Regions from separate parts of the Companilactobacillus sp. genome, predicted to be linked through region 1. Evidence: riboswitches for the same ligand, from Rfam matches in the RefSeq annotation. Region 1 holds a riboswitch; the other holds the start of a gene.
The links. A riboswitch is a leader RNA that binds a small molecule or an ion and turns the genes downstream of it on or off. The one in region 1 is predicted to bind FMN.

Region 1 (16,164 bases):
TTTATCATCAAGCTCATTCAAATTTAGGCCTAGCTGTGCATATTTGAAAGCTTGTTGATTGTTTTTAATATTCAAATAGTCGTCAGCAATAACCGCATAGGCTGTCGGATAATCACGATTAGTATCCAATAACTTTTCTAACGTTTCGATGGACTTATTATAGTTCTTAACTTGATTATACAAAAATCCTAGTTGATATTGGGCATCTTCGTTAAGTTCGATTGCATTTAGCTCCTCGAATTGACTGATGGCTTCTTCATATTTACCCATGCCGGCTAGCGAACTGGCCTTTCTCAATTTCAAGGAAATACCAGAATAATCTTCGATCCCATCGTCTAGAAGAAAGTCGTAGAAGACAATTGCCTTTGCAAACTTATTTTCATCAAAATATAGTTCTGCGATGGCAAATCTGAAAACATCCTCATCAGGATACTTTCTAACGCCCTCTAACAGCTTTTGTTCACTAACTTCATACATTCCTTGCGATTGATAAATATCAGCTGAGACTAGTAAATTTTCGGCATACGAAGGAGAATCCGGACCGATCTGTGAAATATAATCCAGGGCCTGGTCTGAATCGCCGTCTGATACCGATATCTCTGCTAGCCTTGACAAAATTTGTCCTTCATCGGGATACAACGTCAGTAAATGTTCATAGACGACCTTTGCCTGGACTGAAAGCCCACAACTAAGTAAAGTTTCTGCCAATGAGAATTTAGTTTGGTCGTCATCTTGTTCAAGCGATTGTTGGATCAGACCATCTACATCTGAAAAGTCGCCTGCGTCAATTGTTTCAATAACTTCATCTGCTTTACTCAATTTTTTTCCTCCAAAAAATTAATTTTTTCGATAAAAAAAGCGGTCATTCGACCGCCCCCAAGAAATAATACTATTTTACTGAATCCTTTAAAGCTTTACCTGGTTTGAATGCAGGTACTTTGCTTGCAGGAATCTTAATTTCTTCACCTGTTTGTGGGTTACGACCCTTACGTGCAGCACGTTGACGTACTTCGAAGTTACCAAAGCCGATCAATTGAACTTTGTTTCCTTCTGATAAGTTTTCTTGGATTGATTCAAAAACAGCATCTACTGCTGAAGTTGCATCTTTCTTTGTCAATCCTGTTTTGCTAGCAACACTGTCGATAAGTTCTGCTTTGTTTGCCATGTTTGATAACCTCCGGAGATAAAAAAATTTTTAGAAACTATGAACAATTGACGTGTGTGTTCATCATTCCAACTACAAAAATACCATAGCCACGGGCATTGAGCAAGCTTTTACCCGGTTAAAGTGCATAAAACAGGTATTTTTATAAAAATTTTAATCAGTTTTCTGAATATTTGGTCAAAAACCCTTACTTACGCTTTCTAGGAAGGATTTTAATTGGTGTTCCCTCAAAGTCAAAGGTCTCTCTTAATTGGTTGATCAAGAAACGTTCATATGAGAAATGCAACAATTCATTGTCATTGACGAAAACTACAAACGTTGGTGGTTGAATTGCCACTTGCGTCATGTAGTAAATTCTCAATCTCTTACCATTAACAACTGGCGTTGGTGCAATCGAAGTTGCACGCAGCAATAAGTCATTTAACATTGCTGATTGGATTCGACGATGACGGTTGTCGTAAACTTTAGCTACCAGTTCAGGGATCTTTTCTAATCTCTGTCCCTTAATAGCGGAAGTAAAGAGAATTGGTGCATATGATAAGTATTGGAACTCGGTTCTTATTTGATTCTCAAAGTCCCGCATAGTGTAAGTGTCTTTTTTCAAAGCATCCCACTTATTAACTACGATGATGACACCCTTGCCGGCGTTGTGAGCATATCCTGCAACGCGCTTGTCTTGTTCGCGGATGCCTTCTTCGGCATTCAAAACCACGCAGACAACATCAGATTTATCAATGGCACTCAATGCCCGTAATACTGAGTATTTCTCGGTATTTTCATAAACTTTACCACGTTTTCGGATACCGGCAGTATCGATCATGGTAAATTCTTTATCTAATCTTTCATCGGTGTACTTGGTATCAATAGCATCACGAGTCGTACCTTCAATGTTAGAAACGATCACGCGATCGTCTCCTAAAATAGCATTGACCAATGATGATTTACCAACATTTGGACGACCGATGAAACTGAATTTGATCGAATCATCTTCTTCGTGAGTCTCATCGGTTGGAAATGCCTTAACGACCTCATCCAATAGATCTCCTAATCCGGTACCTTGTGAACCGGAAACTGGATTTGGATCACCAAATCCCAATGAATAAAAGTCATAAATATTTTGACGTTGCTCTGGATTATCGGCTTTATTGACCGCTAAAATAACCGGTTTCTTAGTCCGATAAAGAATCTTGGCCACGTCCTCGTCTTCTTTTGTGACACTGTTTTGACCATTGACAATAAATACGATCACGTCGGCCTCATCGATCGCAATTTCGGCCTGATTCTTGATCTGAACTGTCATTGGTTCATCCGACATGTCGATACCCCCGGTATCGATCAAACGAAATTCTTTTCCTAGCCAACTTGCACGTGCGTAAATACGATCCCGGGTAACGCCAGGCGTATCTTCAACGATCGAAAGACGTTCGTTAATGATTCTGTTAAAAATAGTTGATTTTCCGACATTAGGTCGACCAACTAATGCAACTACTGGAACTGCCATGTGCATCCCTCCTTATTTGTGTGAATTAACAATTTCTGAAACTTTTTGAACAACTTGTTCGATGGTCATATCCGACGTATCGACTTCGATGGCATCATCGGCCTTTTTGAGAGGAGAAATTTCACGATGTGAATCCTTGTAATCACGTGCCTCAATTTCATCTTCTAATGTTGACAAAGGAGTATTGATTCCTCTTTCAACGTTTTCTTTGTATCTTCTTTGAGCCCTGACCTTGACGCTGGCGATTAAAAAGATCTTGACTTCTGCATCAGGTAAAACTGTTGTGCCGATATCTCTTCCATCCATGACAATGTTAGTATCATTAGCTAAATCACGTTGCATGTCAACTAATTTTTCACGGACTTCTTTGATTGCTGAAACTTGTGAAACGTTATTAGTGATAACTTCGCTTCTGATCTCATCTGACACGTCTTGTCCATCTAAAAGAACTCTTTGACCATTATCAGTATTTAAAAATGTGATCTCATGTGTATCCATTAATTGTAAAATACCAGACACGTTACCATAATCCACTTGATTATTTTTTGCAAGCAAAGTGACTGTTCGATACATTGCACCAGTATCGCAGTACACAAAGCCTAGATTTTTGGCGATCAATTTTGCGATCGTACTTTTTCCAGCTGATGCTGGACCATCAATTGCAATTTGCATTCGAATTTACTCCTATTAATTATAAATATAAAAAAAGACAGGAATTGACCTGTCTTTTATTTTACATTATTTTGTGCGTAATTGTGTACCTGGAGATAAAGTTGATACTCCTGGATTTAATCCTTTAAGAGCTTCAATAGTCGTTCCGTTATTAACAGCGGCACGATACCAACCCTCGCCTTGCTTAACAGTGTAGTATGATGATCCACTTCCTGTTGAAGCTTGGCCAGATGATTGGGTACTGTTTGAAGCAGTTGTTCCGGTTGAACCAGTTTGGCCATAGCCAGTTGATCCCGTTTGACCGGATGTTTCTGTTCCATAATTACTTGAAGAATTATCAGAGCTTGTTGAATCAGTAGTTTCATTTACAGTACCAGAACCATTGGAGCTGTCGGAGTCTGAGCTAGACTTCTTAGAACTGCTAGATTTCTTGGTAGTAGAACTCTTCTTTTTGGTCGAAGCCTTCTTCTTGGCTGATGATTTTTTTGAGTTTTTATCTTGCTTTTCAACTGATTGCTCAGTTTGATTATTGTCTAAATTGCTGTTGCTGCTGTCCCCATGAAAAAAGTACATTGCAACTGGAATAAACATCAAAGCAATCAAAATAATTACCAAGACTGCAACTAAGGTGTGATTTCCACGTTGCTTACTCTTGCTGACAGCTCGAGAAACATGGCCAGATTCATCTGTATCAGAGTCAAAGGTGTTTTCCCATGGCTTGTCATCTTCTGAATTATTCGCATTTTCTTCACGAGTTGGAGTAGCTTGAGCATTTTCTGCAGAATTCATAGCAGAACCTGCTGCAACTCCAGCTCCAACGGCTGCGGCTTTTTTCTCATCACTTTGTTTGCTGGCTTGTAAATGATCGACTGACCCCTCAGGTACTTGATCATTGGCAGTATTTTGGGTATTCGGATTTGAACGAGGAACGTTGTTCACAAAATCGGAACTTGTCCCAACGTCTTTACCCACAACGCTGTCGGAATTATCAGGCGCTGATTCGTTCTCTGAAGACACCAGATTATACTTACGTAGATCCTCTGGGCTAACCGAACCTTTCCGACTTAATCCCTCAGTCGATGCAGGGATCTTTGAACCGGAAAAATTATTATTGTTATTCTCGGGCATTAAAATCCAACCTCCTAATTTCTATCCTTATTAGAATAGCATATTAAGTTAAATTTTTTCTTAAAAGATTTTTAAAAATGCCTAAGATTGATGCTGAAATTTGAAATGTCCTTGTAATCTTGGATAAATTACCAAGACACCAACGCAAGTCAATAATGACTTAATTACATTAAATGGAATCACACCAGTAGCTACGTACTGTGGAAGTCCCATGTTTAAATGCATCCCGACAACATTCATGTATAGCGGCATCACCACGAATAAATTCAACAATGACATGATGATCGTCATAACCACTGTTCCAGAAACAATCGCCATGGCCTTTTTATTGCGATTCCAAAAATAAGTAAATGGCAGCAATAACGAGACTGCACCCACAAAATTAGAAAAATCGCCAATTAACCCGGCAACTCCTTGACCAGTAATGATCCAATGACAAAGAGTTTTGATAAATGCGATTGAAATTCCTCCGACAGGTCCAAAGAACAATGAACCAATCAGGGTCACGATATCGCTGAGATCAACCTTCAAAAACGGTAGCCAAATCAAAACAGGAAACTCGAAAAACATGATGATCGTTGCTAATGCGGCTAAAATTGCAACTCCAACTAAACTGTGAAACCGATAAGTACTTCTTCCCATAAAATCAACCTCTCCGCTGATTTCCGAAGAAAAAAGGCCTATTTTGGGCATACCAAAACAGACCTTCTCTGTTTTCTTCCATCTAGACTTTAACTATCGGTTTAGGAATCTCACCTAATCAACCAGAAAAACTGGGTAGCGGACTGTACCGCCGGTCGGGAATCTCACCCTGCCCTGAAAACCAACTATTTAATTTATAAATTCACTATATCAGATTATTTTCTTTCCTTCAATAGGGCAACTTCCTGGCGTGTTAAATTGCGATATTTACCCGAAACTAACCCATCTAAAGTCAAGAAATCGTAACGTTCACGCGACAACTTTTCAACTGGATGCTTCACACGTTCGAACATATTTTTAACTTGATGATTATGACCCTCATGGATCGTTAATCTTACTAATGAGGAGTTCTTCTTAGTATCCTTTGATAGCACTCGGACTTTAGCAGGAGCTGAAGTATAATCCTTGAACTTGATCCCGCCCTCAAGCTGCTTGATCTCTTCAGTCGTCAACTGACCTTCGATTTTGGCAACATAAGTTTTGTCGACATGATATCTAGGATGCATCAATTGATTTGCAAATTCCCCGTCGTTTGTTAACAAGATCAAACCTGAAGTATCGTAATCGAGACGTCCAATTGGATAAACCCGTTCAGGAACGTCTTCCTTTAAAAAGTCGGTAATAACTTTACGATCCTTATCATCTTTAACTGCAGAAATAACTCCACGTGGTTTGTACATTAAGATGTAACGTTTTTTTTCAGATCTTAATGGAACTCCATTAACCTCGATTTTGTCATGGTTATCAACCTTAACGCCCATTTCGCGAACGATTTTTCCATTAACGCTGACTTCGCCGTCAGCAATCATTTGCTCTGATTTACGACGGGATGCGATCCCTGCATCTGACATCGCTTTTTGCAAACGAACTTTATCTCCACTCATTTGATTTCCTCGTTTTTTTAAATTATAGAACTTGGTATATTTCTTATTCATTGAACATTGTATAGATTGAGTCTGCCACACGCAACCAATGACCTGATCAAGACCTTAAATTTGCAAAAAAATATAGTCGAACCTTGATTCGACTATAAACATTAAAAATTTACTATTGGTCCATTTCCACGTTGTCAAAAAGATCAATGTTGCCTTGGGGATTTTCAAAATGTTCAATTTTAGGTAATTCATCCAACTCTTTGATTCCAAAATAATCAAAGAAATAATCGGTTACCACATATAAGTTTGGATGACCTGGAACGTCTTTTTTACCATCTTCTTGGATCAATTTTCTGGCGAACAAGGTATTGACGCTTCCAGAACTTTGTACGCCACGAATTTCATCGATCTCGATCCTTGTGATCGGTTGTTTGTAAGCAACGATCGATAACACCTCAAGAGCTGCTTGACTCAATTTGGTTCCGAGACCAGATTTGAAAAATCTCGTCAATAAGTCAGCATATTCACTCTTAGTGACCAATTTAAAAATCTTGTTATATCTGACTAATTTGATGCCAGATGACGTATCGTTTTGTAATTTGATCTCGAGCTGTTCCAGATTTTGACGAACAGCCGAAATATCCATCCCGGTCAAGGTCGCGATATCGGATTCCGTAATGCCTTGATCTCCTGCGACAAATAATAATGCCATAATTTCTGCTTGATACAATGTTAATTCCTCAATTCAATAAATAACTCGCTTCTTAAATCTGCTTGATGTGCTACGATAACTTGATTTCTGACCATTTCCAAGATTGCCATAAAGTCAGTCACGACTTCTTCAACATCGTTCTTGGCTTTTAATAAGGACTTAAAGGCAATCTTACGCTCATGTCCCAAACGACTTAAAATCGACTTTTGCGCAGCTTCAATCGAAATGCTTTCTTCTTCGATCATTTCTGTTTTGGGTGCGTGTTTTGCCTGATTGTGGAGCAATTCAGTATAGACGTTTGCTAAATCGTCAATTGCAACTGAACCAGGTAGTAAAAACTGCTCCAGTTGCGTCTTCGGAACGCTTGGTTCTTTATCGAACAATCTGTCTCTTTTGGCTTCTTTTTCTTGAAAATACTCTGCCACACGTTTAAATGTTTGATATGTCAAAAGTTGCGACACCAACTCATCACGAGGATCAGACTCGTCAAGATCGTCTTCGATCTCATCGGGCGCTTTGGGTAATAAAAGCTTACTCTTGATCGACATCAACGTCGAGGCCATAACTAAGTAGTCGCCGGCAATATCCAGCTGCAAAACTTTCATATTATTCAAATAATCTAAATATTGCTGCGTAATATCAGCAATCGGGATATCATAAATATCAATTTTAGATTCCTTGATCAAATGAAGCAAAAGGTCGATTGGCCCTTCAAAATCAGTCAGCACTAATCGTAATTTTTCCATTTAGTCTGATTCCATTTCTTCTTTTTGACTCTCAGTCCATTTTCTGAGTTCGTCCACTAAACTAAAGCTTCCTAATATGGTGTAATTAGGAAATTTACGTTTGATGTCGTCAAATATTTTGAAATGATTTGACTGTGAACGATAGGAAGGGTTTAAAGAAATATATTCGATAAAAACTGTCTTGGTTGAAAATGACAATGCTACGATTCCAGAATAATCTTCAACATTGCTTTTCCAAAGGTACAATTGGCGATTTTCATCCTCATCGTAGAGTTTCAACTCTTGCTCCAAATTGGACATGTCCTTTAAATCAGGGATATATGACAAAAATCCCATCGCAATTTTCTGATTTTCTTCTCGATTATACTTGGTTAACATCCCTATTTCACCTCCTAAGCACGTGGATGTGCTTGTTCATACACTTGTTTCATTCGAGTCTGATTGATATGAGTATAAATTTGCGTGGTCGAAATATCTGAATGCCCAAGCAATTCCTGGACGACTCTTAAGTCAGCTCCATTAGCCAATAAATTCGTGGCAAAGGAATGTCTTAATGTATGTGGAGTTACATCCTTAGTAATGCCCACTTGTGCAATGTACTTTTTGATCATTCTCCAAATCGATTGGCGCGTTAATTGCTGACCACGGAAATTAAGAAAAACTTGTTTCTTATCGCCATATCTTTCGATTAAATCATTTCTGGTTTTATCAAAATAAATATTTAACCACTTGATGGCAGTCTTCCCAATCGGCAATAAACGTTCCTTGTCGCCTTTACCGATGGTTTTGATCAAACCTAGGTCAAGATGCAAGTCGTCCATTGTCAAATTGATCAATTCGCTGACCCGTAGACCTGTCGCGTACATCACTTCAAAAATTGCCCGATCACGGATACCCAAAGGTTTATCAACGTCAGGAGATTCAATTAGTGAAACGACTTCCTCCATTGATAGGACAACTGGTAAATGCTGCGCTTTTTTAGGTGCATCAAGTTCAGCCATTGGATTAGCTTCGATTTTCCCAATAAGTTCCATCCACTGATAAAACTTCTTTAAAGTCGAAAAAATCCTGATCTCGCTAGTCTTGGATTTCCCGCTCTGATCTTGATATGCAAAAAAATTAGTTATCTGGAAGTGGTCCTCAGGATAACTCTGCATATTATTTTGTTCTAAATAATGACTGTATTCTAATAGATCCTGTCGATAGGATAAAATCGTATTTTGAGATAATCCTCTGTCAAGCCTTAAATATCTTGAATAATCATTAATTACATCTTTCATATATTGGCAGTTTACTTGTACCTTCTCACTCACTCAAAACACTCCTACCCATCACTTCAAATATGTGAAGCCATCCTTTTGTTCAATTTTATTTTGTTTCATTAAATTACCTAATGCTCGTTTAAAACTACCCTTGCTAATACCAAAGTATTCTTTGATATCGTTGGGGTCGCTTTTATCGGTATATGGTATTTTTTTGTCTCTAGCATGTTCTAAGACGGCCATGATCATTTCTGCATCCGGCGTGATCTCTTCGTAAGCACGTGGCTTCATCGATAAATTCAAGCGACGGTGACTAGAACCGATGACACGAGTTTTAACTTCTTGGCCAATTCTTAATGGTCCATCTTGTTCATTAGAGTGGATAAAGCCTAAATAATAGCTGTCAGTCAAAACAAATGTTCCTGATTCGCGAATCGCAATTACGTGGCCAGTTTCATCACGATTTTTTTCCTTATCGCTGGCTGAACGAGCTAATTGCATGTATAAATTCAAGTCAGCCAATTTGCCCCAAAGACGTCCTTTGTGGTCGACGTCAAGCGCAACCATGACACGGTCGTCTTTTTTAGGCCACTCAGAATGCTCGAGCGGCAGGTCATCTAAGGAAACCACGATATCTTTGTCCTTTAAACCAGAATCGACAAAGACACCCAAGTCAGTCCGAACTTCTTTGACTGTTGCGTAATCCCAAATTCCCTTCATGACTTTAGGCATAATAGTAGTTATTTTGTTTTTGTGGCCTTTGGTCTCGTAAACGAAACCAGATAATTCATCCCCAATTTCCGGAATTTCATCTAGTTCGCTTAGATCCATGGCAAAAGTAATACCTTCGATCTGAACAAAGGCTTCATCTTTATTTAAGTCAGTAACTGAGCCTGACAATACATTACCGTACATCTCTGAAATATCCATAGTTCACCAATTTTCTTTAATTTGCTACTTTATTTTACCAGTAAAAATGGTATATATGGCGATTTAACACAATTGTTAAAAGATATTAATAAAAGAATCAAAATTTGCTAAAACACGGAGTAAAATTTTTGAAAAAAAAAGAGTGTGACAAAACATGGTCAGAGCCCTCCGCCTAACTACGAAATCGACCTAATTCAATTTTGAATTAGGTCGATTTCGTAGTTAGGCGGAGGGCTCTATGTTTTGTTGCACGTTTATGCTGCAAGTTTGTAAAAAATAGCAGTTATGTCACAGCCCCTTTGGGATATTAATTATTAATTGGTTCCATCGATAAGAAATCTGGGTTTGGAGTAACACCGAATGATTTAGCGAGATCACGTAGATCATCGTCAGTGATGCTTTGTTCGATGTTGCCGCCTTGGCTTTGAATTGCAGTGTAGATCATGCAGGCCTTTTCGACTGTCTCGATCAAGCCGTATACTTCATCCATGCTGTCTCCACAAGCAAAGATTCCGTGGTGTGGCCACATAACTACTCTAAATTCGTTCATCTTATCGGCAGTTGCTTGGCCAATTTCGTTTGTTCCAGGAGTCATATAAGGGATGATACCAACTCCTTCTGGGAAGACTACGAGAGATTCAGCTTGCATCTTCCATAACAAACGACTTACTGAAGCTTCGTTCAACTCATGAGTAAATGATAATGCGACCCAATTAGTTGGGTGACAGTGCATAACGACACGTTGGTTATTGTCGACTTTTTGACGAGCAATATGCGTCATCAAGTGAGCTGGGAATTCGCTAGTTGGTTGTCCACCGTCATTAAAGCCCCAGATCAAATCAACTGAATTTCCTTCTTCAGTGATTCTAACTAGTCCGGCATCACGTTCTGGATAGTTATGAACATTCTTGAAGTAACGTCCGGTACCAGTTACTAAGTAATATTGACCTGCTAGAGGGGAGGCGTCGAATTTGATTGGAATGTTTCTCAATGTCTTGCCCAAGTCATCAAATTGATCGACTTCGTCTTGAGTCAAACGAAGACTGACGTTACCCCCATTTCTTTCATCCCAGCCATGTTTGTGTAACTCATTAGTGATCTCAGACATTTTTTCAACATATTTTGAATCAATAAACTTCATAATCAAATGCTTCCCTTCTACTTTTTTGAATTAGTTATTTACAAGATTTGTATCACGTTTGAATTGAACGTCTTTTTCATATTGGTGAATGTTGTTCAACCAGTCAGTGCCAACAGGTACATCGTTTTGGAGACAGAATTCATCCCAAACTGCGCCGAATGGATATGATTTAAGTTCTTCTGTTTCAGCCAATCTAGTTGTGAAATCAAAATTTAACTCAGCCTGTTTCAATGAATCGATTGGTTCAAGCATTGCTTGCAAGATTGCCTTTTGAGTTGCACGAGCTCCAACAACCCATGCAGCAACACGGTTGATCGTAGCATCGAAGAAATCAAGTCCAATGTTGGTCTTGCTTAATTCGTTATCGCGAACAAGTGAACGTGCAATACGTACTAAGGCTTCATCAAAGATAACAACATGGTCACTGTCCCAACGTACTGGACGTGAAACATGTAGCATCAAACCTTTGCCGAATGGCAAGAAGGCTGAGAACTTATCAGAAACATCTTCTGTTGGGTGCCAGTGTCCGGCATCAATTGTCCAGAGCTTGTTTCTGCTGATTGCGTAATTGTTATAGAAGAGATGTGAACCGACTGTGTATGATTCGATTCCAGTACCGAATAGCTTACCTTCAAAGGCTTCGATCGTATTCTTTTCGTCGTAATCTTTAGCAATGATCTGGTCGAGTGAATCGATCAATCTCAAACGAGGGGATGCCTTGTCAATTGGGTTGTCTTTAAATCCATCTGGAATCCAGAAGTTATTAACTGATTGTTGACCTAATTCTTTACCAAAGTAGTTAGCAATGGCACGACTTCTCTTACCATGTTCGATCCAGAAGTCACGAACATCTTTGTCTGGACTAGCCAAAGTAAAGTTATCTTTGACCATTGGATGTGAGAAGAATGTTCCGTTCATATCTAGTCCAACATGTTGTTGTTTAGCCCAGTCGACCCAATAGCTGAAGTCTTCGGGTTCTAGTTCATCAAGGTCTTTTTTCTTATCGGTAACCGCATAGATAGCATGCAATTGAACCTTGTGGTCGCCAGGGATCAATGAGAGTGCTTCGCTAAGGTCGCCAGACAATTCATCTGGGGTTCTGGCGATTCCGGGATAATTACCACTTACGCCAATACCACCTGTTAATTCTTGATTTGGGAACAAGAATCCATGGATATCATCTCCTTGCCAGCAATGAACTGACAATTTAACTTTCTTTAAGTCTTTTAGTACTTTGTCTGTATCAACGCCAATTTCTGCGTAACGATCTTTGGCTACTTGATAGGCTTTTTCTACGTTTTCTGTACTTGTCATTTCAAATTCCTCCATTAATCTAAGTGAAATACTTCGTCTAAGTCGACTGTTACAGGACTCTTATCTGGATTGGTATCCATGAGTGGTTCCATATAAGCCCACCATTTTTTAGCTGCGTCAGTTTTAGCAATATCGTTGTACTTTTCAATATCGTCAACTTCTAGATAAGCGAACAATTCGCCGTTATCTTTGTTTAAAAAAATCGAATAGTTGTGTGCTCCGGCAGCTTTTAAGGCTGCTCTCATTTCTGGAAAAAGATTATTGTGTCTCTTGGCGTATTCGTCATAGGCATCTTTATGTAAATACATGATTTGTCCTAATCTTTTCATTTCACAGTCGCCCTTTCATTATTTTCAAGAAATTCTTGATATTTCTGTAAGACATCCCCATATTTATTAGTTTCAGGATGGAACGTCTTGACGCCATATGAATCGCGAATCAATTTTCGAGCTTCAGCAATATTTGTCAAATCGTTTTTCGTGATCATCTGAACGATCAAATTGCCAATTGCGGTAGCTTCGCTAGGCCCAGCATAAACGTTGATGTTAGCCAAAGTACTAGTTAACTGATTCATTAATTTAACGTTTGAGCCACCACCAACAATATTTAGGGACTCCAGTTTGTAGTCCAAGATCTTATTTAGTTGTTGGATCTCGTTTGCATAATAAAGTGCGAGATTTGAATAAATTGCCATTGCTAATTCACCGGGTGTTTCTGGCACCTTTTGATTAGATTCTCGACAATAAGTCTGGATCGCATCGATCATGCTATCTGGATTAGTAAACCGTTCGTCATTAACATTGATGAATTGTTGAAATGGCGTGACTTCCCCAGCTTGTTCAGCTAATTCTGCAAAGCTATATTCATCATTTAGTTCATGTTTGAGACATTGAACCATCCAAAGTCCCATAATATTTTTCAAGAAACGATAGGTACCATAAGCACCCCATTCATTGGTGTAATTACCCTTAAAGGCTAGTTCGCCGTTTTCTGGAACGTTCAATTCGGTTCCTAATAGCGACCATGTACCTGAACTAAGATATGCCCAGTGGTCTCCTTGACCTGGTGTACCTAAAACTGCTGAGGCAGTATCGTGAGTCGCTACGGTAACGACCTCTGTTTCTGGCAAGTTGTACAAGGTATGCCACTTGTGACGAACATTTCCGAGAATAGTTCCAGCTTCAACCAGACGTGGGAACTGATCTTGCGAAACGTTGACCTTGTCCAATAAGTTTTCATCGAACAATCCTTCACGAAGGTTCAGCATTTGCGTAGTTGAGGCATTTGTAACCTCAGTTACGGCATTACCAGTTAATACATAACCAATATAATCTGGGATCATCATGATCTTGTCGGTGTTTTTGAGATCCAATTTGCTTTCTTCATATAATTGATAAAGCGTGTTGAAGTTTAAAAATTGAATCCCAGTCTTTTTGTAGATGTAACTTTTTGGCAGATCCGAGGTTAATTCTTGCATCGCATTCTTAGTTCTCGCATCGCGGTAACTGATTGGATCTTGGATCTTTTCACCATTCATACCGACTAAGACATAATCGACTGCCCAGGTATCAATTCCTAAGGTAACTTTGTCATATCCTGCTTCTTTGACTTTTTCTAGGCCCTTGAAAATCTCATCTAGAATTGAATCGATTGCCCAACGGTCATGGCCATTTTCTTTTGTAAATCCATTTTTAAAACGATGCATTTCTTGAAGCTTCAATTTCTTATCTTCGATCGTACCTAACATGAGACGACCGCTTGAAGCTCCAATATCAACAGCTACATAAGCATTTGCCATATCTAGGCCTTCTTTCCGTCAGAAGTTTCTTCAGCAGTAACGGATGATTCATTAATTGTCTTATCAGTTGAAGTTGATTGATGATATCTTTCATAAGTGATCTCATCAAGCGACTTGCCACGAGTTTGTGGTGTCCAGATTGTACCAATTACTAGTGAAATCAGTAGTAGGACGATCATGAAAATACCGGCTGCTTTGAAGCCCATGGTCGATAAGATAGTTGGGAAAATTATTGACCAAACACCTGTCGTTGCCCGAACAACGAAGAACATAACACCTTGTGAACCGGCACGATATTTAGTTGGGAATAGTTCAGTTGCCCATAATGCATACCAAGCTTGAGCACCAATTCCGGCAGAAACACCCCAGAGGATTACGAATAGCCAAAGGCTAGTCCAACTCATTCCAGTAAAGGTCAAGATGATCCAAGATGCGGCAGCCATTGCAGCACCGACAAAGAAGAAAATTCTGTGGTTAGCTTTGTCGCCATATCTAGCAAATCCAAAGTAAGTAGCTAAGGCTGTAAAGATCCAAAGTACTGCTTGTAGTAAGTTAGCTTGTAGATTAGTTAATCCACCGGCTGTTTCGTAGACGTATGGCATAAAGAATCCCATTGCCCCGGCAACCAAGTTCCAGAACATGTAAACGCCGATCAAGAATAACAATGATTTAACGCTGACTGAACTTGAAAATAGATCTTTATAAGGATGTGGCTTTTCGCCAGTAAGTTTTTCTTTAGCTTTTTGTTCTTCCCACTCTTCTGATTCGTGGAGTTTTCTTTGTAGCGACCAAGCAATAAAGGCAACTACAAACAAGATACCGAATAAAATACGATTACCTAATAAACCAAGTGGAGCAAACAATACTCCGAGAATAAAGATTATTGCTGGACCCATTGACCAAGCAAACTGCGAAATACCAATATTCCTTGCCCGATCATTAGTTTCAGAGGTTTCTGAAATGTAGGTCCATGATGCAGGAACACCAGCACCAACGGCGATACCAGTAACGGTAAATCCTAATAGAAGCATTGGAAAATTCATCGAGAACATTACGATCAATGCCCCTAACATGTATACCAACATGTCATAAGTATAAATAATCTTACGTCCGTACTTATCTGATAGATGTCCACCAAACAAAGCACCGATAGCTGCACCAAACGCGTTGGCGCTTAAAGCTCCCAATAGCCCAACTTCAAAGGTATTGAGATTAAACTGATTTGTCCAAAGAGTTAACCCACTGGCTCCGGCAACAATACAACCTGAATCTAGGAAGTTTGTTAGCGAAACTGTAAAGGTCGTCTTCAATGAACTTTTATTTGAATCACTCATAAGTTCACCCCATTTAATTTTTTGAAGAAAACGCTGTCACCAAATTGCAAGTTAAATATAACCGCTTACATCAAAGTGATACAATAGCAGTTGAACAGATGTTTAGTAACAAATTTACAGGAGGAATATTCATGGATTCACGAGTGTTAGGGCGTTTAAGGCAACATGAATTAGTCGAAAATGAGCAATTAAAAACAGGTCATCATGTCTCTGACCTGCCTAATAAAGCGATAAGCAAACAAAACTCCACTCAAAAAGTTAAAGTCTTGAATAACTATTTTTTTAGAAATAGGGATGTTTATATTAGTAAACACGACCGCTTTGCTGATTACCCGACCCATTCTCATCAGTTTTTGGAGATGAACTATATGCTTAATGGTAGCTGCGATCAAATCGTGGATGGCAAAGAAATTCACCTAAATAAGGGAGATCTACTGCTGATCGATGTCGGCTGTTCTCATTCAATCAAAAAATTAAACGAAGCTGATCTATTGATCAACCTGCTATTTCGTGATCAATCTATTAGTATTAATTTGTTAGATGATATGCGCCGCAGTAATTCAGTTTTGTACGATTTTTTGATCAACCGTGTTTCTGGCTCTGATAATTCGCTAAAATACATCATTTTTCGGAATAATATCGATAACGATATCCAATACACGATGGAGGACATCATAACTGAGTATTACTCCAAACGAGAATTCTCGGATTCCATCATCAAATCCTATCTATCCATACTATTAACGAAACTGGTTAGACACTATCATGTTCCGACGGATCAAAAAAATCCTCAGCAAAAATTAATGGTCCAGATCTTAAAGGATATCTCAACTGACTTTCGAACGATCAATCTGACTGATCTTGCTAAAAAATATGGATATAAC
Region 2 (16,164 bases), 940 kb from region 1:
GAGAAATACGTCTAAAGATTCGATTGTTTTCTCACTTGGCGGAATCCATGGTGCCGTTACTTTAGCCATGGTATTCAGTGTAAGCAGTAAGGTTTTATCGCTTCAAAAATTCAACCTATTGGTCCTGGTTGAAACTGTCGTCATCATTTTGAGTATGATTGTTCCAACAATTTTGTTTAGATTCATTCTGCCAGGGACTGAAAATGATTCCCATATTTTGGATCAAATGAGTGTCATTCGTGAAAAAATGGTTCAAAGAGGAATTGGCCGAGTTAAAAAAATGGATATTGATGAATCGGTTCGTAAGTCGGTCATTTATGATTTACAAGATCAAAATGCAGATAATACTACTGGTGATTTTTTGCATCAGTGGCGTGGCGTTAATCAGAATGCATTTGATTTTGACGAAGATCAGAAATTACAAGAACGTCGGGCATTGATGTACGCATTTACGGAAGAACGTAAATACTTGCATGATATATCTTTGGAACACAAATTTGACTCAAAATACATATACAGTTTGACTAGTGAGATATTGCTTTCAGAATCATTGGTTTTAGACCCGATCAATCAACAAGAATGAAAAAATAATTGACAAAGTTTATAAAGAAATATAATCTTGATACATAAATCAACCGGAGGAATTCATCATGGCATACGCAAATGTTGTTCAATTAAACAGTTGTTGTTGTGGTTCGCATCTTATGCGATCCACTGATTTGCGTGCCCAGATAAATTTTGAGGGGTAAACTTAAATCAGATCAATCGTATAAGGTGCAGATTCTATTAGGAGTCTGCACCTTTTTTGTATCTTTTTAAGTTGGAGAGGGAAAAATGTTAGTAGAAAATATTTATCAGACTATTGGCGATACGCCGCTACTGAAACTAGATATTAAAGCACCTAACAATGTAAAAATTTATGCGAAATTAGAAATGTTTAATCCCGGCGGTTCTGTCAAGGATCGTCTCGGAGTCAACTTGATCGAAAATGGCCGTAAAAAGGGATTTATCAAGGATGGTACGACGATCATTGAGCCCACAGCTGGAAATACCGGCATCGGCGTTGCCTTGGCTGCACAAAAATATCATTTGCCAGTCAAGCTAGTCGTTCCCGAAAAGTTCAGTCAGGAAAAACAAATTTTGATGAAAGCGTTGGGGGCAGAAATTATTCACACTCCTTCTGAGGATGGCATCAAGGGAGCAATTGCCAAGGCTAAAGAGCTTCATGCAGAAATCGACAATTCATATGTTCCGCTACAATTTGAAAATCCGGCTAATCCAGAAGCTTATTACAAGACCTTAGGTCCGGAAATAGTGAAAGACCTTCCTGGTCAAAAAGTCGATGCATTCGTTGCCGGTTCTGGTTCCGGCGGTACATTTGTTGGTGTGACTCAAGCATTGCAAGAGGCCTATCCTGAAATGAAGGCTATCACGGTTGAACCGGAAGGCTCAATTTTAAATGGTGGTCAAGAACATGCCCATCGAACAGAAGGTATCGGTGTGGAATTTATCCCACCATTTTTCAAATCGATCAAAGTCGATGAAGTAAAAACAATCAGCGATGACGATGCTTTTTCAAATGTTAAGTGGTTAGCTGATAACGAAGGTGTCTTTGCTGGAAGTTCATCTGGTGCAGCACTAGCAGCAGCTTTACAAGTGGCCAAAGAGCTACCTGAAAATTCTACGATCGTAACAATTTTCCCAGATTCAAGCGAACGTTATTTAAGTAAAAATATTTATGGTGAAGAGGAGAAATAACATGAAATTTAATACAAAACTTATCCACGGTGGCATTAGCGAAGACAAGGCAACAGGAGCAGTATCGATTCCAGTTTATCGTTCATCGACATTCCATCAACACGAATTAGGTGGAGAACCAAAATGGGAATATTCCAGAACTGGTAACCCAACTCGTGCAGCTTTAGAATCATTAGTTGCTGACATCGAAAACGGAACGAATGCCTTTGCTTTTGCATCAGGCTCAGCAGCTATTCATGCTGCATTTTCACTATTCTCAGCCGGCGACCACATCGTCATCGGAAATGACGTCTACGGTGGAACATTCCGCTTGGTCAACAAAGTCTTGAAACGTTTTGGTTTGGAATTCACAGTCGTTGATACACGTGACCTCGATGCTGTTGAAAAAGCTATCCAAGACAACACAGTGGCTATTTATTTGGAAACACCAACTAATCCATTGCTACGCGTTTCAGATATCAAGGCTATCTCAGATATTGCTAAAAAGCATGATTTGAAGACGATTGTTGATAATACTTTTGCCACACCTTATAACCAAAATCCACTCTCACTCGGTGCAAACATTGTGGTGCATTCAGCAACTAAATATCTTGGCGGACATTCAGACGTTGTTGCCGGATTAGCAGTTACTAACGATCCTAAAATCGCCGAAGATTTAGCCTTTTTGCAAAACTCTATTGGTTCAACTTTAGGACCTGATGACAGTTGGCTATTAATGCGTGGAATCAAGACGCTCGGTGTTAGAATGCGCGTTCATCAAGAAAATACCCAAATCATTTATGACTACTTGCAAAAAAATGACAAGGTTGCAAATGTTTATTATCCTGGCAACCCTGACAGCGAAGGCTACGAAATTGCCAAGAAGCAGATGAACGGATTCGGTGCGATGATCTCATTTGAATTAAATGAAGGCCTCGATGCGAAAAAATTTGTTGAAAGTTTGCACTTGATCGACCTGGCTGAAAGTTTAGGTGGAATCGAGAGTTTGATCGAAGTTCCTGCAGTCATGACACATGCCGCTATTCCGCGTGAGATCAGACTTAAGAACGGTATCAAAGATGAGTTGATCAGACTATCTGTTGGTGTTGAAGATGACAGCGATTTGATTGCCGATTTAGAGCAAGCGTTTTCACAAATTTAAAAAATAATATTGTCAGACGATTTTTTTAGTGATAATATTCACTTTGAAAACTAAATAGATTTCTTCGGGGCAGGGTGCAATTCCCGACCGACGGTGACAACTTAAGTTGAAGTCCGTGACTCGCGTAAGCGATTGACCTAGTGAAATTCTAGAACCGACAGTAAAGTCTGGATGGGAGAAGAAAAACATGTATTATTTCATACCATAGGTGTAGTCTCTTTTGGCTACGATGTTCTCGTATGAAATCTTATTTGGCTTATTTAATGTGGCCCCGCATTTTTATGCGGGGCCTTTTTTAGTGGGGTGAATAGGATTTGGAAACACAAGAGTTAATGGATCTAGCTTTTTTTGAAGCTAAGCAGGGAGTCGATACTTGGACCAATCCCCAAGTGGGAGCAGTGATTGTCAAGGATGGACGGGTCCTCGCACAAGGTCACCATGAAAGATTTGGCGGTCCTCATGCTGAGATCAATACCTTGAACCATTTGGAAAAAATTGCTGATGCCAAGGGTGCAACAATGTATGTCACGCTTGAACCTTGCTCGCATTTTGGCAAGACGCCGCCGTGCGTCCAAAAGGTGGTCGAAGTCGGCATCAAGAAAGTGGTTATCGGTCAAAAGGATCCTAATCCAATCGTTGGCGGTAACGGCATAAAGTACTTGCTGGACCACGATGTGGACGTTGAGTTGTTGAATCAAACCGGCGGGATCAATCAAGCTTATAACTTCTTTTATCAAAATAAGCGACCACTAGTGACGTTGAAGTATGCGATGACCTTAGATGGCAAGATCAATCAGTCAAAGGATATCCGAACTTTGATTACCGGCGAAAAAGCTTACCAAGATTCACAGGAGTTGCGGTCGCACAATCAAGCAATTTTGATTGGTGAACGAACTTTAAAAATCGATGATCCGTTGTTAACGGTTCGTTCTAAAAAAATGAATTTTCCGCCATTTCGGATTGTTGTGATTCGAGATGTAAATACTGTCAGTCCGGATTTAAAAATTTTTCAAGATAAATTTTCGAAAATTTTTTTGTTAAGTCAGACTGAATCAAAACAGAGTTTTCCTGAGAACGTCCAAGTCGAAGTGTCTGATAATTGGACGCCGGATAACATTTTGGAGTTCTTAACAAAACTAAATATTGAATCATTGTTGGTCGAGGGTGGCAGTCAGTTGCAAGCTGCTTTTGTTGCGGCTGATAGAGTCGATCAAGTTGTTATTTACCAAGCACCCAAAATTTTTGGTGGTCAAAGCTTGCCGGCAATCAGGGCAAATTATCCAGCTACCGAGATCGACTTTTTACCGCCGAAGGTCACTGAACTTGGGCCAGATTTAAAAATTGAATTGAGGAGGGATGACCGTGTTTACCGGAATAATTAAAGATGTCGGCACTGTGTCTGACATTCAAAAACATGCGGAGACATTTACGTTAGCAATCAAGTTGGACCAACTTAGGAATTCTTCGCTCAAGTTAGGCGACAGCATCGCGGTCAACGGTACTTGTTTGACAGTCACAAAGCTGATTGCTGAAGGGTTTGAAGTTGAGTCTATGCCAGAAACCTTCCGTCGGACCAATTTGAGCCAGCTCGAAATTGGCAATCACGCTAACATTGAACCTGCTCTGGGTGCGTCCGAAAAGTTGGATGGTCACTTTGTTCTGGGACACGTCGATACGACAGCAAGGTTACTGGCTCATCGCTCAGACCAAAATTCAATTGTATTAAGATTTCAGATCGAGCCGCAGTATCGCAAATATATTGTTGAAAAAGGATCGGTCGCAATTGACGGCGTTAGTTTGACTGTTTCAAAGGCAACGTCGGAGTATTTTGAAGTGTCACTAATTCCGTACACCATGTCTCATACCATGCTTGGTGAATTAACCGCTGATGACACGGTAAATATTGAAACTGACATTTTAGGAAAATACATTTTAGATTCGAAAGTGGAGGCTTACCAACATGACTAGTGAAGAGATTATTAACAAAGTTGAAAGTGCATTAATACAATTGAAAAAAGGTAATTTGATAATCATTGCAGATTCTCCTGATCGTGAATCAGAAGGTGACATGGTGGGTTTGGCTGACTATGCGACTGGTGAAACGGTCAATAAAATGATCACGCATGCCCGTGGATTATTGTGCGTTCCAATGACTAAAGACTATGCCGACAGATTAGGACTTGAACCAATGGTGTCTCATGGAACTGATGCTTTTGGAACTGCCTTTACAGTCAGTACAGATGCTAAGACGACCACGACCGGTATTTCAGCATTTGACCGTGCCAAGACGATTCAAAAACTAGCTCAACCAGATAGCACCTATGACGACTTTTTCCATCCGGGTCATATTTTTCCATTGATTGCTGCTGAAAATGGTGTGTTTGAAAGAACTGGACATACTGAAGCTTCAGTCGACATGGCTAAGTTGGCTGGTGGTTCTCCGGTGTCATACATTTGTGAGGTCGTTAAACATGACGGAACGATGGCACGCTTGAAGGACTTGCGGGTGATTGCAGAAGAAAATGATCTCGAGTTGATCACGATTGAAGATATTATCAAATATCGTTACATGAAGGATTCAACTTTTTTACACGAAATTGCTAATGTGAAGTTGCCTTCTCGTTATGGGGATTTCGACTTGAAAGCATTCCAAGTCAATGATCATGATGAACCAACGTTGTTGATCAGTAAGGGCGACATTCGTGCTGATTCTCCACTGCTTTTTAGAATGCATTCCGAGTGCTTGACTGGCGACATTTTGGGGTCGAAACGTTGTGACTGTGGCGAACAACTGCAAACTGCTTTGGGAAAAATCCAACAAAATGGTTCTGGTGCAGTTCTTTATCTGCGTCAAGAAGGACGTGGGATTGGTCTAGCAAACAAATTGAAAGCATACGAATTGGAAGAGCAGGGTTATGACACTGTTGAAGCCAATGTCAAGCTTGGATTTAAACCTGACGAACGCGAATATGGGATTGCTGCAGCAATCTTGAACCACGAGGGTATCAAGTCGGTTGATTTGATGACTAACAATCCTGACAAGGTCGATAAATTAACACAATTGGGAATTGATATTAACCAAAGAATTCCACTAGAGACTAAGCCAACGCCGGAAAACGTTCATTACCTAGAAACGAAAAAAGCTAAGTTCCATCACTTATTACGGGAGGTCAACTAAGATGAGAGAAATCAGAGGAAAGATAAACGGCAAGGGATTAAAAATCGGTATCGTGGTAGCTCAATTTAATGAACTCGTGACGGAAAAATTATTACGTGGTGCGGTTAACGAATTGAAGCAATACAATGTTGAAGATGACGATATTACTGTAGCGTGGGTACCCGGTGCAGTCGAGATACCAAGAATTGCTAAAAAACTATCCGAAAGTGGTCAAGTCGATGGAATAATTGCATTGGGAGCAGTGGTACGTGGGGAAACTTCCCATTTTGACTACGTTTGTTCAACATCAGCTAACGGCATTACTGATCTTTCATTAAATGGCCAAGTTCCCGTAATGTACGGAGTACTGACAACTGAAAACATGGATCAAGCTATGAATCGAGCCGGCGGAAAAGTCGGAAATAAGGGAGCAGAGTGTGCAACAGGAGTATTGGAAATGATAGATCTAGAGCGAGAAATTGACCGGTAGGATCTACTTGTAATTCGATTTCCACATATTATTATCATGCTTGATCATGCCTTCATCTTTTAATATTGCAAAAATCATTTCATATATTTTGTCAAAGCTTGAAATATCATATCCATACTTATTACTCAATCTATACAATGTGTCAAACACTGTTTTCTTACGAGTAACTTGCTGCCCATTTTCTTCGGAAAATAGCACGGATATAATTAGTATCAACAATCCATCTTGTGTATCAAGGTCGTATTTTTCGATTACATTTGTATGTTGTAGAAAAATTTTCTTAAAAATTTTTCTTGCGTTATTCATGACTCTTTCTTGTTGATTGAGTAAAGCATCTTGAACAGTTTCCCTGTTCTCAAGAAAATAATCATTTTCCTGTCTAATGAATTCCTCACCCGCAATAGTGTGCAATGACCATTCGGAGTTTTTCACTTCAAGAGCACGTTGGATTTCTTTACATTTTTCAACTAATTTTGCCATATCATCTTCATAGATAGGTAAATCAACTTTTTTGAATGCAGATAAATATTCCAGTTTCAAATCGGAAAATATAGTTTCGATGTATCCACGTTCCTTTAGAAATTCATATTCAACATTGGGGAAGGAGTTACCCAGTTTTACAGAGTTTAAGATTTCATCAAGTCCTCTATCAATTTGGTGCTCTTTAGATTTTATTTCTTTAATAATGGACTTACTGATTCCAGCTTCTTGTTCTAAATGATTGATGCCGAAAGATTGGATAATATTATTTTCTTTAGATTTACAGACATACAGATATTTGACTCCTCGTCCACATGAACAATGTAGACGTGATTCATTTGGAAAATGTATATCAAAGGTTGGATCAATTTGTTTTTCAATAAACATCCATTCAGTCCCAGTCTCGTTAAACTGAGTTAATAGCATTGAATTCACTCTGAATCTTCTATGTTCTTCAAGAGTATCCCGTTGAGCATCAGTCAATTTATTTAATAGAATTTTGCGCTCGGCAGATGATAGATGTACTGAATGAATTGAATTGTTAATGTTCAAGCCTGGTTGTTTAATTATTTTAATTTCTTCGTCCACTGTTACGTATCCTTTACATTAGTTTTAATTGTGGTATTAATTAGACATAACTTATAATAAATGAAATTAAAATAAAAGAACTTTAGCAAAATAATGCATAAATGAAGTGAAGGATATTCCGTATTGGTTCCGGAACAAACAAAAAGGTAGTGAGAGATAATTAATTGATTATCTTCCACTACCTTTTTAAAGTTGTTTGTATTAGTCAGAGATTCTTTTAAGAATTTGAATCATCAGCTGTCTTTTTAGCATGTCTATCCAAAATTCCATCGATAATACTTTGCAATGTGATCTGCGACATTTCTTTTTCGGCAGAGCTCTGAACTCTTGCATAAGCCTCATCCAAGGTTTCTTGAATATTTCCGCCGACCAAACAATTGGGATTAGTTTTGGGATCGATATGCAAAAGATTCCGTTCTTCGTCCAGAGCCTGATAAATATCAAGCAGACTGATGTCTGAAGCTGGTCGACTTAATTTGGGGGCAACAGTCCCTGGCTGAGTACTCAACAAGCCGGCTTTTTTCAAAAGCGACATTAATCTTCTGATCAGACTTGGATTTGATTCAACGCTGGACGCAATCATTTTACTTGAAAGGTCACCGTCTTGAAAAATATCAACGAATGCCAAGATATGCACGGCATCGCTTAATTTATGTGAATATTTCATTGTTCACACCACACCTTAAATTTTGGCAAGAACTTCCTTAGCTGAATCTACTAAACTTGGTAATTCGTGACCCAAGACTTCAGGTAAGTCATTGCTGTTTGAATCTAGGGTACCATCATGTATCCAAGTTTGAAAGCTTGTCATCATATCAGCAGTAGCTTCGTCCATACCTGAGTCAAGACTAGCCTGCTTAAATTCGGCGTCAGAAACAGATTTGATTTCAAAATCGTTACCCGTAGCAACTTGTAAAGCTTTTGCTAAATCAGCATAAGTCACGGCTGGTCCGGCGAATTCATAGATTTTTTTCGGATCATTTGATAGTAAAACTTTGGCAGCAGCTTCAGCGTATTCGCGTTCTAGTGCCCAACCAGTTTTTCCATCGCCAGCAGAATAAATAAATGGCGTGTTAGCCTTTGCTCCTGCAATAAAGCCCATTTCGTTTTCCAAATACCAGTCGTTTCTCAAAAATGAGTAGGCGATACCTGAATCTTTGATCAATTTCTCAGTTTCGATGTGGTCTTGGGCTAAAGGAACGGTTTGTTCAGTTGCACGTGGGAAACTAGTATAAGCAATAAATTTAACATTAGCTTTTTTTGCAGCTGCCACGACGTTTTTATGTTGTTCAAGTCTTGGCGTTGCTTGACCTGGTTGCGATGAAATAAACAGCAGACGGTCAATTCCTTCAAGGGATGCTGCTAGTTGATCAGCATCTTCATAAGAACCAGGACGGATCTCAATTCCTGCTGGCAAAACTTTCTTAGCTTTGTCTTCGTTTCTTGCTAAAGCAACAATGTCCTTAACATCGACTTTTTCTAAAAGTGTTTTGATGGCTTGGCCACCGAATTTTCCAGTTGAACCTGTGATTGCGTATTTCATTATATAAGATCTCCTTTTGATCGCTGTTACTTTATAAGTAACTTGTGATTTATATAATAACACGTTCGAATATTAATACAAGAATTTTGTTTAAAAAAAATACACACCGCAATGGATGTGTATAAATGGTTATTCAAATTGTAAATTAGCATCGCCGAATTTTAAGACTTTACCAGCTAAATCCCCTGAGTTGGTAAATACTAAATCGGTGATGTGATTCCTAGTTCCGGACGTGAAGACGATTTGTTTGAGTCCAAAATCAATTACGAAATCTTGTCCTTGTCTAATTGGACTAATACCGACAAATTGCCCCCATTTTATCGCCATTATTTCCGGATTAGATACGCGGTAAATAGCTTGTTTTACCGTAATTCCCTTACGCTTGTGATCAACTAGCAATCCCTTTTTGATCAAATTTTCTTTTCTGATGTAATCAGGGTTATTCCATTGAACTACGTAAGGATAAGGTGTTTCAAAGAATTTGTTTCTAACGAAGAAAATTTTCCAAGTGATCAAATTGCCCTTGGGATCCATTCTAGTACCGGTCTGGATATCTTCAACCGGGAAATTTTGTGATAATAAGCGCTCATGAACGGATTGAATATCGTTGGTTCTAAAACCAATCGTGTTAATGTGTTGCTGCGGTAAATCGTGAATGCAGTCATAGATAGATGTAGCACCGTCGCGGACGACATGACTAGCTAGCTCAGGATTGTAGACGCTCATCAATTCGATGTAGTTCAAACCGAAATATCCAACGGCGTTTGAGGTTCCCCATTGCTCGTGTTTCCCGCCATAATGAAAGGTGATGCCTAGATCGTCAAACCATTTAATGGCACCATCGATATCATTGACATCAATAATAGTGTGATCCCATTTTAATTTTTCTACCATGCAATAGACTTCCTCTCGCAAACTATTTCATTATTAAATTTATATCACTTTATCGACAAATTCAATAGAATAACTTTTTATTATAGGGAAAACCTATAGGTTTTATAAAAAAAACGCGATATCTAATTAAAGATAATCGTGTCTTTATTCTATGAAAGGACTTGTTTGATTTTTTCAATACCTTTTGAAAGATTGTCTTCATCCATAATAAGTGGAGGGAGCAAACGGAGGGTATTGTGCTTGGCTGAGAGTGTCAGCAAGCCTTCGTGATGTAATTTAGTAATGATATCTGAAACGTTAACGGATTCATCTAAATGAATTCCGATCATAAATCCAAGACCAGTGATATCCGTCACGACTGGCAATGGTTTGATCTCGTCATTTAATTGTTTCCATACTAATGTGGATTTAGCCTGAACAGAATCAAGAAATTCTGGAGTCAGTTGTTCCAGAACTCCATTCGCCGCAGCCATTGATAATTTGTTGCCACCAAAGGTTGTTCCGTGAGTTCCTGGTCCAAAAGCACTAGCCAGTTTCTTTTTGCCAATCATCGCACCAATTGGGGTGCCGTTTCCTAGAGCCTTAGCAGATGTAATAATGTCAGGGTCTAGGTCGAATTGCTCGTATGCAAATTTTGTTCCGGTTCTTCCGATACCTGTTTGTACTTCGTCAATGATCAACAATACGCCGTTGTCGTGACAAGCTTTTTGAATATCAGCCAGCCAAGATTTATCAGCAACATAAACGCCACCTTCGCCTTGGATAACTTCAAGAATCACGGCTGCAAGATCTGAATTGATCATTGAGACAGCTTTTTCATCATTATAGTCGGCAAATTCAACATCGGGGACTAATGGGAAAAAGCCTTTTTGAATATCTGGATTTCCTGTCAGTGACATGGCACCGTAGGTACGTCCGTGGAATCCATTGTTGAAAGCTAGGACTGTGGTCTTGCCAGTGTATTTACGTGCCAGTTTAAAGGCTGCTTCGTTAGCTTCAGTACCTGAGTTACAGAAAAAAGCTAATTGGTCGTCATTAGTTAATTGATCAGCGACCTCGTCTTGAATTTGGCTCTCGTAAAGATTAGAGATATGCCACACTTTGTGTAATTGAGATTCGACTTTTTCCATGATTACCTTGTTGCTGTAACCGAAGCTACAAACACCGATGCCACTAGTAAAGTCGAGATAAGTTTTATTATTGTTGTCGGTCAGATAAACGTCATGTCCTTCGACTAGATCGAATGGAAACCGAGCATAAGTTGGGAAAACGTGTTCCATAATGAACCTCCAGAAATATTTTGATGTTAGTGATTAGTATTGAAATTGAGTTCCTGGACGACCTAAGTCGTTGGTGATAAAGGTTTGATTGACGCCATTTTTCAAAGCTCTGAATGAAGCTTGGATCTTTGGCATCATGCCTGACTTGATCACGTCCTTTTGGAACAGTTGGTTGGCGGCTGTTTCGGTCAGCTGTGGGACAACTTTGCCAGAATTCAGCACGCCGGGTACATCGGTCAATAAGACTAACGATTCAGCGCCTAATTGAATAGCAATCGTGGCAGCGGCCATGTCGGCATTGACATTTAGCCAATGACCATCAGCAGTTTGAGCTAATGGAGCTAGGATACCGATTTGGTCCTGTAATTGTTCATCGAGCCAACGTTTGTTGATCTTAGTAACCTTACCAACTTCTCCATATTCTGATTGATTCAAATAATTTCCTTGGAGCAGGTGATTGTCGCTGGCGTTCATACCGATAACGGGGAGTCCAGCATTAGCAACGAATTGACATAGTTTTGGCTGTACCAAACCTAGTAGGACAGCTTTAGTGACATTCAAGGTATCGGAATTAGTAACTCTGATACCGTCGATTTTTTTGACTGATAGGTGCATCTTCTCGCTCCATTGGGAGATCTGTGGACCGCCGCCGTGGATGATCAAGATTTTTTTGCCTTGTTCCCACCAGTCTTTGATTTGTTTAAAAAATGTCGCTGGCAATTGGTCAGACGCGTTTCCACCTATTTTAATAACGATTGTTTCCTTCATAATCTTTCACCTCATACTTAAATTTATGTTCTAGTTTAATTAGCTTCTGTAAGATGCATTGATTCGGACATAATTGTAAGTAAGGTCGCAGCCCCAGGCTTGACCTGTAGCTGTTCCCGAATTGAGGTCAACTAAAATGGTGATTTTATCGTTTCCAAGTGATTCTTTCATTTCAGCTTCGTCGAAGTTAGCAGTTTTGCTATTGTCGACTAGAGCTAAACCGTTGAGCCAAACTGAAGTGTGGTCGATATCGACTTTGGCGTTCGTTTGACCGATTGCTGCAATGATCCGGCCCCAGTTGGCATCTTGTCCAAAAATAGCGGTTTTAACTAAACTTGAACCAACGATTGCCTTGGAAACTTTCTGGGCGTCGTCATGATTAGCAGCGTTTTTAACGTTTACTTCTACTAATTTAGTGGCACCTTCGCCATCAGCAGCAATATCTTTGGCAAGTTCAGCTAAGACTTTGTTAAAAGCAGAAACGAAGTTTTGATAGTCAGGACTATCAGTTGTTAATTCATCATTGCCGGCTTGTCCGTTGGCCATGGTGACAACCATATCGTTGGTAGAAGTATCGCCGTCAACGGTGATCTGGTTAAAGGTAGTCTCAACTTCGTTGCTCAACATCAGTTGTAACAAACCGTCAGCTACTTTTGCGTCTGTTAAGACAAATCCCAGCATGGTTGCCATTTTGGGATGGATCATACCAGAACCTTTACAGAATCCTGAGATAGTAACAGTTTTTCCAGCTACTTGAACTTGGGTAGAAATGGTTTTGTTATGCTTGTCAGTCGTTAGGATCGCATAGGTTGCATTGTCGTTATCTAGCAACTGCAGTTCATTGATACCTTTTTCAATGATATCCATTGGCAAAGGTTCGCCGATAACGCCAGTTGATGCAACGCCAACAAGATCTTGGTCGATACCTAATTTATCAGCGACTAGTTTTTGAGATTTAGCAGCGTCAAGGTCGCCTTGGTTTCCGGTGACTGAATTGGCGTTTGCTGAATTCATGATGATTGCTTGTAATTTGTGATCCTGATTGATGGTATTCTTAGTCAATTTAGTTGGAGCTGCTTGAAATTGATTTGTGGTGTAAGTTCCAGCAGCTTGGGCAGGAGTTTCTGAAAAAATCCAGCCCATATCTTTTTTATCTTTACGAAGTCCGGCATGGACTCCGTCAGATTTGTATCCCTTTGGCCAGGTAAACGGCACGATATTAAAGCCGGTTTCGTCTTCAGATTTTAGAATAAAAAAATTCCTCCTAATTAGGTAAGACAGGGATTAGATCTAATCCTGTCTCCGGTGCGTAATCAAACATTTGGTTAAAGTTTTGAATCGCTTGTCCGGCAGCACCTTTTAGGAGGTTATCAATCACACTGATTATCACGATTTGATGGGTAACAGGGTTTAATTGATAACCTATGTCACAGAAGTTGGTTCCGACAACTTGTTTCAAAGTTGGGAATACTCCTTCAGTAGCAGTTACAAAGGTGTCGTCTGAATAAGTTTGGACGAATGCTTTTTTGACGTCTTCTTCAGTTATGTCAGGTTTTGCCTTTGCATAGCAACTGGCCATGATTCCACGTGTCAGTGGTAATAATGTAGTTGTAAACTGAATATAAGGTACGTCTTCGTCCCATTCTTGCAATTGTTGAACAATTTCAGGAATGTGTTGATGTTGATTTACCTTATACAGTTGCAGATTTTCATTGGTTTTACTGAAATGAGTAATTTCAGTTAATTTCTTTCCCGCACCGGATGTACCAGATTTGGCATCCACTACGATTGAAGTTGGGTCGATCAGATGATTTTGTACTAGTGGTGCTAGAGCCAAGATAGTTGATGTGGCGTAGCAGCCAGGATTTGAAACGTAAGTTTCATTCTTAGAACTAGTAAAATCAGTGATTCCATAATGTGACTTTTGCAAGTATTTCTCTTCTGGTGCTTCTTTTTTGTACCATTTCTTGTAAACGTCACGTGACTTCAAACGATAGTCACCGGCTAGGTCGATCACAGGGAAGTTAGCGTCGATAAACGGCTTAGCTAACTCAGTTGTGACTCCAGCCGAGGTTGCGAAAAATACCATTTCATTATTTTTCATGATATCAGCAGAATTATAAGGCAATATGTTATCGCGTCGTCGCAGTCCAGGTAGTACCGATTCTAAAGATTGTGCTACTTTTTGTGCGTGTCCGTATAAGTTGACGTGATCAACGTTAGGATGTCGCAGTAATAATTCGTAGAGCACGCTACCGGAATAACCAGTAACGCCGACAAGACCAACATTCATATGCTTTTCTTCCTTTCTTGATATCTTTATTATGATTTCTTACCGAATAATTTATGGGTAAGGAATTAACTACTAATGTACACTCATAGATTGTAAATTACAAGTGTTTTTTAATAATGGTTCTAATTTTTCTAAAAAATCAATTGTTGATATATCAAGGGTTTTCAAGATGCTTTCTGAAAATATCTAATTATTTCTAATAATTGGAATTTAATTTATTAAAAGTGATTTTAGTCAGAAGTGTAATGAAAAATATATTTATCATTTGATAAAAATCTTCGACATTAGCATTTCTCTCTCATATAATTGTTGTATTAAAGATAGAATTTATTTTTCAATGAGAGGCGATTTTATGGTTAAAAGATTGTGGGGGCTAGGGGCTTCTGCTCGCTGGAAGATGTGGATCCAAATTCTGGGGCAGTGGCTAAGCGAATTGTTAGTAGTTACGGTCCTTTGGGCGGGCGCACAGTGGATCTCCGTGGGTGTGGTCAGTCCAGTTTTATATTGGATCATTGGTTTTCAAATTTTGGTCACAGTGATTTATTTATCTGCGATTAAGCAGATCAACAAGAATGGCTGGGCAGTGTTAGCCAGTCGTGACTTGCAGGACCGGTATTTGAAAGCTTATTTAAAAACGACCGATACTTCTGACGATGATGTGATGAAAGTGTTGCATCAAGATTTGCGGACGTTGAAAAGCGTCACAATATTTTTCGACACGATCATTCCGACGATTTTGCAATTAGCCTTGATGGGCGTGGTTGTCATCGTGGTCGGCATATTCATCCATCCACTGACAGTCTTGATTCCATTTGCTGGCATTCTGCTTCTTGGAATGGGCATGGGGATGCTTCAAGGTATGGGCGACAAAACTAATCTTGCCTATATTGGCAGTTTTAACCGAATGGGCCAACGTTTTCTCGATGACTTCTTAGGGATGTCAACTTTGATCATGGATCAGCGCCAACATGAATATGCCAAGGATTTTAAAAATGATTCTGAGAATTTCCGCCAAAAAACAATGGGGGTTCTGGTTTATCAGCTTCAGTCGCTGACAATCATGGATTTCTTCTTATATGGTGCGATTGGATTTTTCCTATTCGCCCAAGGACAAGCAGTCCTGGCCGGAACTTTGACCATCAGTGCAGCGGTCGGCTTGAGTACGTTGACGGCCATTTGGCTGATCGACTTTCGTAAATTCGGCTACTTCATGCACGTCTTTATGTCGACACTTCCAAAAATCAAACATTTATTTTCCATTATCGACGCAGACAAACCAGTGCAATCAACCAATGCAGAATCATTAAATTCCATTGAAAAAATCGAATTCTGTGGCGACTTTGGTTACCAGGACTCGCTATTAAATATCACTGAATTAACGTTAAAACCAGGACAAGTCGTTGGATTGACTGGACCTAGTGGTAGCGGGAAGAGTACATTGGCTAAAACGTTGATGCAACAAATTCCACTACTAAATGGAGAAATCAAGTTAAACAGTCAAACTGACCTGGCAAACATTGCGCCACTGACTTGGCTTAAACACGTTGCTTACCTAGGACCTGTAACGGCGTTATTCGATGGCACAATTGAAGATAATCTATTATTAGGACCACATCCAGCTGACTGGAAACAACAACTGGAAGAGTTAAATCTTTGTCAGTTTGTTTCGGAATTACCTGAAGGTTTCAAAACTCCAGTCGGGGAGAATGGTTCGCAGCTATCTCCAGGTCAACGTCAACAAATTGCCGTCGCTCGAGCTGTTTTGAGCGATA

Region 2: linked by a shared signal. The riboswitch ahead of ribD (bifunctional diaminohydroxyphosphoribosylaminopyrimidine deaminase/5-amino-6-(5-phosphoribosylamino)uracil reductase RibD) and the one ahead of LKF16_RS02180 (ECF transporter S component) in region 1 are both predicted to bind FMN.

What each region holds. Positions count from the first base shown of each region.
Region 1 covers NZ_JAKVLR010000001.1:424,158-440,321, forward strand. The annotation lists gene LKF16_RS02155 (tetratricopeptide repeat protein) at 1-819, opposite strand, end outside; gene LKF16_RS02160 (HU family DNA-binding protein) at 890-1,165, opposite strand; gene der (ribosome biogenesis GTPase Der) at 1,353-2,666, opposite strand; gene cmk ((d)CMP kinase) at 2,679-3,338, opposite strand; gene LKF16_RS02175 (LysM peptidoglycan-binding domain-containing protein) at 3,405-4,466, opposite strand; gene LKF16_RS02180 (ECF transporter S component) at 4,548-5,108, opposite strand; FMN riboswitch at 5,175-5,294, opposite strand; gene LKF16_RS02185 (pseudouridine synthase) at 5,324-6,052, opposite strand; gene scpB (SMC-Scp complex subunit ScpB) at 6,216-6,773, opposite strand; gene LKF16_RS02195 (segregation and condensation protein A) at 6,776-7,501, opposite strand; gene LKF16_RS02200 (RibT protein) at 7,502-7,879, opposite strand; gene xerD (site-specific tyrosine recombinase XerD) at 7,894-8,781, opposite strand; gene LKF16_RS02210 (CvfB family protein) at 8,833-9,693, opposite strand; gene rhaD (rhamnulose-1-phosphate aldolase) at 10,001-10,834, opposite strand; gene LKF16_RS02220 (L-rhamnose isomerase) at 10,865-12,148, opposite strand; gene rhaM (L-rhamnose mutarotase) at 12,163-12,477, opposite strand; gene rhaB (rhamnulokinase) at 12,474-13,946, opposite strand; gene LKF16_RS02235 (MFS transporter) at 13,949-15,280, opposite strand; gene LKF16_RS02240 (helix-turn-helix domain-containing protein) at 15,412-16,164, shown strand, end outside.
Region 2 covers NZ_JAKVLR010000001.1:1,366,562-1,382,725, reverse strand. The annotation lists gene LKF16_RS06755 (cation:proton antiporter) at 1-583, shown strand, start outside; gene LKF16_RS06750 (PLP-dependent cysteine synthase family protein) at 835-1,758, shown strand; gene LKF16_RS06745 (trans-sulfuration enzyme family protein) at 1,760-2,899, shown strand; FMN riboswitch at 2,956-3,086, shown strand; gene ribD (bifunctional diaminohydroxyphosphoribosylaminopyrimidine deaminase/5-amino-6-(5-phosphoribosylamino)uracil reductase RibD) at 3,214-4,281, shown strand; gene LKF16_RS06735 (riboflavin synthase) at 4,262-4,867, shown strand; gene ribA (GTP cyclohydrolase II) at 4,860-6,077, shown strand; gene ribH (6,7-dimethyl-8-ribityllumazine synthase) at 6,079-6,546, shown strand; gene LKF16_RS06720 (hypothetical protein) at 6,550-7,614, opposite strand; gene LKF16_RS06715 (Rrf2 family transcriptional regulator) at 7,832-8,281, opposite strand; gene LKF16_RS06710 (SDR family oxidoreductase) at 8,297-9,157, opposite strand; gene LKF16_RS06705 (VOC family protein) at 9,287-10,051, opposite strand; gene LKF16_RS06700 (acetylornithine transaminase) at 10,201-11,331, opposite strand; gene argB (acetylglutamate kinase) at 11,365-12,099, opposite strand; gene argJ (bifunctional glutamate N-acetyltransferase/amino-acid acetyltransferase ArgJ) at 12,139-13,317, opposite strand; gene argC (N-acetyl-gamma-glutamyl-phosphate reductase) at 13,364-14,392, opposite strand; gene LKF16_RS06680 (ATP-binding cassette domain-containing protein) at 14,745-16,164, shown strand, end outside.